Linked DNA regions of Parazoarcus communis. The protein of the gene in region 1 interacts with the protein of each later gene in a pairwise test. Links are inferred from orthologs where the notes say so. Each region holds a gene or a part of one and is shown on either strand. Other genes may lie near its edges. The genes, in order: ligA and leuS.

Region 1 (3,317 bases):
ATCTGTGGCATCCGCTGACGCCTCACAGTGCCGGGACCTATCACTGGTTCTGTGTCGCCCTGCAACTGGTCGACCGTCAGGGGTCGATCGGCGAAGGCGACTACATCCGCTTCTCGGGTGGCGTGCAGCGAGTGGCTGAACAGTTCCTTGCAGTGCCGGCCGGCCTGCCGGCACGCAGCGAGGTGCTCGGCAACGCGACAGAACTCGACCGCTTCTGCGCGGATGTCGATGTGCAGATCGGGATAAACGTTGTTTCCGCCAATGGCCAGCCCTTCCACGGTACCAAGATTCGCGGACTGGCCGAAGCCGAGGGGCTGGTGTTGCGTGGCGATGGCAGTTTCCACGCCTGCGACGAGGACGGGAACACCGTGTTTACCCTGTGCAACCTCGAGCCGACCCTGTTTACATCCGAAGGCATGCGCAGCCTTCAGACCAACGGCGTCACGCTGGTGATCGATGTGCCGAGGGTGGCCAACGGTGGTGCGGTGTTCGAACGCATGATGCAGTTTGCCGGCCACCTCGGCAGCACGCTTGGCGGCGTCGTGGTCGATGACAATCGTGCGCCCTTCGGGCCGGAGGCCGCGGCCCTGATCCGTGCGCAGATCCAGCAGTTTCAGGAACACATGGCCGAGCAGCGTATTCCGGCCGGCGGGTCACTGGCCAGGCGACTGTTTTCTGCATGATGCCGGCTGACAGCAAGACGATCGAGCGCGCAGCCTGGCTGCGCGCCGAACTGGCCCGGCACGAGCACGCCTACTATGTGCTCGACGCGCCGACCATTCCCGATGCCGAGTACGACTGCCTGTTCCAGGAGCTGGAGGGCATCGAAAAGACGTTTCCTGAGCTTGCAAGCCCGGACTCGCCGACACGGCGGGTTGGCGGCAAGCCACTGGCGCAGTTTCCCGCCGTCAGGCACCGCATCCCGATGCTGTCTATCCGCACCGAGACGGACACCGAAGAGAGCGGGGCGCATGCCTTCGATGCGAGGGTGCGCCGAGAGCTCGGTCTCGACGAAAGCGACCCGGACGTGGAGTACGCAACTGAGCTCAAGTTTGACGGCCTCGCCATGAGCCTGCGCTACGAGGATGGGGTGCTGGTTCAGGCTGCAACCCGCGGTGACGGCGAGAATGGCGAGGATGTCACCAGCAACGTGCGCACGGTGAGGGCGATTCCGCTGCGTTTGCGCGGTGATGTGCCGCCGGTGCTGGAAGTGCGCGGCGAGGTCTACATGCGCCGCGATGACTTCGAAGCGCTCAATGCGCGTCAATCCGCAGCGGGCGAAAAAGTCTTCGTCAATCCGCGCAATGCCGCAGCCGGCAGCATCCGCCAGCTCGATCCGGGTATTGCAGCACGTCGCCCCCTGTCGTTTTTCGCCTACGGCCTGGGTGAAACCGTGGGGTGGAGCATGCCGGCAACGCATGCCGGCATGCTCGATGCATTGGAGGCTTTCGGTTTTCCGGTGTGCAAGCATCGTGACGTGGTTGCAGGTGGTGTTGGCCTGGCAGGCTTTCACACCCGGGTCGGCGCGTTGCGTGACAGTCTTGCCTTCGATATCGACGGCGTCGTCTACAAGGTCAATTCGCTTGCCCTGCAGCGCCAGCTTGGCTTCGTGACGCGCGAGCCGCGCTGGGCTGTCGCACACAAGTATCCGGCGCAGGAAGCCGTGACGCGTTTGCGTGGTATCGAAGTACAGGTGGGACGTACAGGGGCGGTGACGCCCGTCGCCCGGCTCGAACCCGTGTTCGTCGGCGGGGTGACGGTGACCAACGCCACCCTGCACAATCAGGATGAGATCGATCGCAAGGATGTTCGACTCGGCGACTGGGTCATCGTGCGCCGTGCGGGCGATGTCATTCCCGAAATCGTCGCGCCGGTGACCGAGCGTCGTGAGCAGGATCTGCCGCGCTTCAACCTGCTTGAGAGCCTGCCTCAGCGTGACGGCCTGCCGTGCTGTCCGGTGTGCGGCTCGCATGTGGTCAGGGGCGAAGACGAGGCCGTTGCACGATGTACTGGCGGGCTCTACTGCCCGGCACAGCGCAAGCAGGCGCTGCTGCATTTTGCGGGTCGCCGTGCAATGGATATCGAGGGACTGGGCGACAAGCTGGTCGAACAGCTTGTCGATGGCGCGATCATCAAGACCCCGGTCGACATCTATCGCCTCGGCATTCTTGCGCTGGCCAATCTCGAACGCATGGGCGAGAAGTCTGCGCAAAACCTTCTGGCGGCGATCGAGAAGAGCCGTCACACAACACTGGGAAGATTCATCTTCGCGCTTGGCATCCGCAACGTCGGCGAGGCCACCGCGCGCGACCTTGCGCTGCATTTCGGCAATCTGGATGCGGTGATGGCGGCTGACGAGACGCGCCTGCAGCAGGTGCCCGACGTCGGTCCGATTGTCGCGAAATGCATTGTCGATTTCTTTGCCGAAGCGCATAACCGCGAAATCATCGAGCAGTTGCGCGCTGCGGGGGTCGAGTGGGCTGAGGGTGAGCCCGCACCCGTCCCTTCTGGCGCAATGGCGGGCAAGACCTTTGTACTGACAGGCAGCTTGCCGACGATGAGTCGCGATGAGGCAAAGGCGCTGATCGAGGCCAAGGGCGGCAAGGTGACAGGTTCCGTCTCAAAGAAGACGGATTATCTGGTTGCCGGTGCGGATGCAGGCTCGAAGCTGGCGAAGGCGGAGTCGCTGGGTATCGACATTGTCGACGAGGCCGGCCTGCTCTCGTTGCTGGCCAGTGCTGGCTAGGTCTTCCACGGACACGATCAAGCATTCTCAACGTTACAGAACAGCAACACCGAGGAGTCGAATACATGAAGAAAGTCACCAAGGCCGTATTTCCCGTCGCCGGCATGGGCACCCGTTTCTTGCCCGCCACCAAGGCGAGTCCGAAGGAAATGCTGCCGATCGTCGACAAGCCCCTGATCCAGTACGCGGTCGAAGAGGCAGTGGCGGCGGGTATTACCGACATGATCTTCATCACGGGCCGCACCAAGCGCTCGATCGAGGATCACTTCGACAAGGCGTATGAACTGGAAACCGAGCTCGAGGCACGCGGCAAGAACGAGCTGCTCGAGATCGTCAAGAAGACCGTGCCTAAAGGCGTCAACTGCATCTACATCCGCCAGTCCGAAGCGCTCGGCCTTGGGCATGCGGTGCTGTGCGCAAGCCATGTCGTCAGCGATGAGGCTTTTGCGGTCATCCTCGCCGATGACCTGCTCGACAATCCGGGCTCCTCTTCGGTGATGCAGCAGATGGTTGGTGTCTACAACTACCATCGGTGCTCAGTGCTCGGAACCATGAACGTGCCGCGCGAGGA
Region 2 (3,464 bases), 1.2 Mb from region 1 along the record:
GTCCCGATCGAGCGCGCCAATGCACTATGGCGCAAGGCCGTACGCGAAGCCACCGCCGAAACCGGCTGGGTGGGCAATTCAGAGTACTGGGGTGCTGCCAATGATATTTTCCTCGACCTGCTCGAAGCCGAAAAGGAAACCTTGTGCACACCGTGCGTCACGCCCATTCTTCGCAGCCAGCAGCGCATGTGGAACATGCCCCTGACCGCGATGGAAGACATGCTCAAGGCGATGTCCACCAACTGGCAGCGCCAGACCGGCATCAAACCCCAGAAAGCCGCCTGATCGATTCGAATTCGGCCGCTGCCACCACTGCGCAGCGCCCACCGCCTCCCTCCCTCTCCTTCATCGGAGATTTGGCATCCGGCCCCTCCGCCGGGTGCCATTTTTTTGCTGAACCCCCGAAAAGAGCAGTTCTCCAGCCCCACACCGGCAGCGGAATCGGCATTCAGGCCCGACTGCCCGAGCGCCGACACCGGGCTTCGCGATATACTTTCGCGTTTTCAACGCTTTGAGCGCACGCACCCCGCCCATGCAGGACAAATACCAGCCCGCCGCCGTCGAAACGGCCGCCCAGCAGCACTGGGACGCCACCTCGGCCTTCCGTGTATCCGAAGACGCCAGCCGTCCCAAATACTACTGCCTGTCGATGTTCCCGTACCCGTCGGGCAAGCTGCACATGGGACATGTGCGCAACTACACGATTGGCGACGTACTGGCGCGCTTTCATCGCATGCGCGGTTACAACGTGCTCCAGCCCATGGGCTGGGACGCCTTCGGCATGCCCGCCGAGAACGCGGCCATCCAGAACAACGTCCCGCCGGCGAAGTGGACCTACGCCAACATCGATTACATGAAGACCCAGCTCAAGCGCCTGGGCTTTGCCATCGACTGGTCACGCGAGATCGCCACCTGCACGCCGGAGTACTACCGCTGGGAGCAGTGGCTGTTCACCCGCCTCTACGAAAAAGGCCTGATCTACAAACGACTTGGCACGGTGAACTGGGACCCGGTCGACGACACCGTGCTCGCCAACGAGCAGGTCATCGACGGCCGCGGCTGGCGCTCAGGCGCACTCGTCGAGAAGCGCGAGATCCCCATGTACTACATGAAGATCACCGCCTACGCCGACGAACTGCTTGAAGCGCTGGATGGCCTGTCCGGCTGGCCGGAGCAGGTCAAGCTGATGCAGAAAAACTGGATCGGCCGCTCGGAAGGGGTCGAGGTGCACTTCCCCTACGACCTCTCGACCGTTGGCGCATCAGGCGTACTCAAGGTGTTCACCACCCGCGCCGACACGCTGATGGGCGCAACCTACGTCGCCGTCGCTGCCGAACACCCCCTCGCCACCCAGGCGGCTGCAGGCAACGCCGAACTGGCTGCCTTCATCGAAGAATGCAAGCGCGGCGGCGTCGCCGAAGCTGATCTGGCAACGATGGAAAAGAAAGGCATGCCCACCGGCCTGCGCGTGGTGCATCCGATCACCGGCGAATACCTGCCGGTGTGGGTCGCCAACTACGTGCTGATGGGCTACGGTGAGGGCGCTGTGATGGCGGTTCCCGCCCACGACGAGCGCGACTTCGCCTTCGCCACCCGCTACAAACTGCCGATCACGATGGTGGTGCGCTCCACCCGCGACGCCTACGAGCAGACCGTTTCACCGTGGATCGACGCCTACGCCGAACAAGGCCGGCTGGTCAATTCCGGCAAGTACGATGGACTGCACTTCCAGGATGCAGTCGATGCGATCTCTGCCGACCTCGAAGCCAAGGGACTGGGCAGTAAGCGTATCCAGTATCGCCTGCGTGACTGGGGCATTTCGCGCCAGCGCTACTGGGGCTGCCCGATCCCGATGATCCACTGCGACGACTGCGGCGACGTGCCAGTGCCGGACGAGCAGTTGCCGGTGGTGCTGCCCGAGAACGTCGAGGTGACCGGTCGCGGTTCGCCGCTGGCCAAGATGGCGTCCTTCTACGAATGCAGCTGTCCCAAGTGCGGCAAGCCGGCCAAGCGCGAAACCGACACCATGGACACTTTTGTCGAGTCGTCCTGGTACTTCCTGCGCTACGCCTGTGCCGACAGCAACACTGCAATGGTCGACGAGCGCGTCAATTACTGGGCCCCGGTGGACCAGTACATCGGCGGCATCGAGCACGCCATCCTGCACCTGCTGTATTCGCGCTTTTTTACCCGCGCCATGCGCGATTGCGGCCTGGTCAATGTGTCCGAGCCCTTCGCCAACCTGCTCACGCAGGGCATGGTGGTTGCCGAAACCTATTACCGCGACCTCGACGGCGGCAAGAAGCAGTGGATCAACCCGGCTGACGTCACTGTCGAGCGTGACGAGCGCGGTCGCATCGTGGCCGCCAAGCTCACCAGCGACGGCCTGCCGGTCGTGATCGGCGGCGTCGAGAAGATGGCGAAGTCGAAGAACAACGGTGTCGACCCCCAGGCGCTGGTGGATCAGTACGGCGCGGATACCGCACGTCTGTTCACCATGTTCGCCGCCCCGCCCGATCAGCAGCTGGAATGGTCCGACTCCGGCGTTGAGGGCGCGTCGCGCTTCCTGCGCCGGGTGTGGAACCTCGGCCATGTCTTCGGCAGCGAGATGCGCGCTGCACTGCCCGCTGCACGCCAGCTGGCTGCAGGCAAGCTGCCGGCCGATCTTGCCGACGTGCGCCGCGAGATTCACACCCATCTGAAACAGGCCAACTACGACTTCGGCAAGCACCAGTTCAATACCGTGGTGTCGGCCGCAATGAAGATCCTCAACGCGCTCGAAAAGGCGCCGCGTGACAACGCCGCAGCCCACGCCGAACTGACCGAAGAGGGGCTTTCCATCCTGTTGCGCCTGCTGTCGCCGATCACCCCGCATATCGCACATGCGCTGTGGACGGACTGCGGCTTCGGTGAAGACATCCTCGCTTCAAGCTGGCCCGAGCCCCTCGAGGCCGCGCTCAAGCAGGACGAAATCGAGCTGATGGTGCAGGTCAATGGCAAGCTGCGCGGCAGCATCAAGGTTGCTGCAGAGGCCAGCAAGGCCGAGATCGAAGCGCTCGGACTGGCTTCCGAAGCCGCACAGAAGTTCATGGAAGGGAAGCCGCCGAAGAAAGTCGTCGTCGTTCCCGGCCGTCTGATCAACATCGTGGTCTGAGGACGCACTCATGCACTCCAATACTGCCCGCCGCCGCCTGCTCAAAGCAGGCGCGGCACTCGCAGCCTCGGCCATGCTTGCCGGCTGCGGCTTCCATCTGCGCGGGCCTCAACCCCTTGCCTTCTCCACCCTGCATGTCAGTGTCAGCGAGTTCTCCGACCTTGGCTCGGCGATTCGCCGCAAGGTGGAAAACAGCGGTACCACAACGGTCACCGAAAATGCAGGCAAGGCGGAGGCCAGACTTCAGATTCTTGCAAACGAGCGTGGCCGGGAAATCCTCAGCCTCACGAGCTCCGGTACGGTGCGCGAG

Evidence for each region.
Region 2: the proteins of ligA (region 1) and leuS interact in binary tests that used the Escherichia coli proteins (3 or more experiments, as listed by UniProt). The link is inferred for Parazoarcus communis from one-to-one orthologs.

The regions. Positions count from the first base shown.
Region 1 is NZ_CP022188.1:3,841,545-3,844,861, reverse strand. The notes cover bases 215-3,214. They hold ligA (NAD-dependent DNA ligase LigA), read left to right. Parts: upstream 215-682; coding sequence 683-2,746; downstream 2,747-3,214. Other genes in these bases: galU (UTP--glucose-1-phosphate uridylyltransferase GalU), read left to right, coding at 2,812-3,214; CEW87_RS17560 (cell division protein ZipA C-terminal FtsZ-binding domain-containing protein), read left to right, coding at 215-683. Outside these bases: more of CEW87_RS17560, read left to right, coding at 1-214; more of galU, read left to right, coding at 3,215-3,317. UniProt on the Escherichia coli protein: DNA ligase that catalyzes the formation of phosphodiester linkages between 5'-phosphoryl and 3'-hydroxyl groups in double-stranded DNA using NAD as a coenzyme and as the energy source for the reaction.
Region 2 is NZ_CP022188.1:2,629,458-2,632,921, reverse strand. Bases 208-3,354 are described here. They hold leuS (leucine--tRNA ligase), read left to right. Parts: upstream 208-532; coding sequence 533-3,154; downstream 3,155-3,354. Other genes in these bases: lptE (LPS assembly lipoprotein LptE), read left to right, coding at 3,165-3,354; CEW87_RS12095 (hypothetical protein), read left to right, coding at 208-285. In the rest of the region: more of CEW87_RS12095, read left to right, coding at 1-207; more of lptE, read left to right, coding at 3,355-3,464.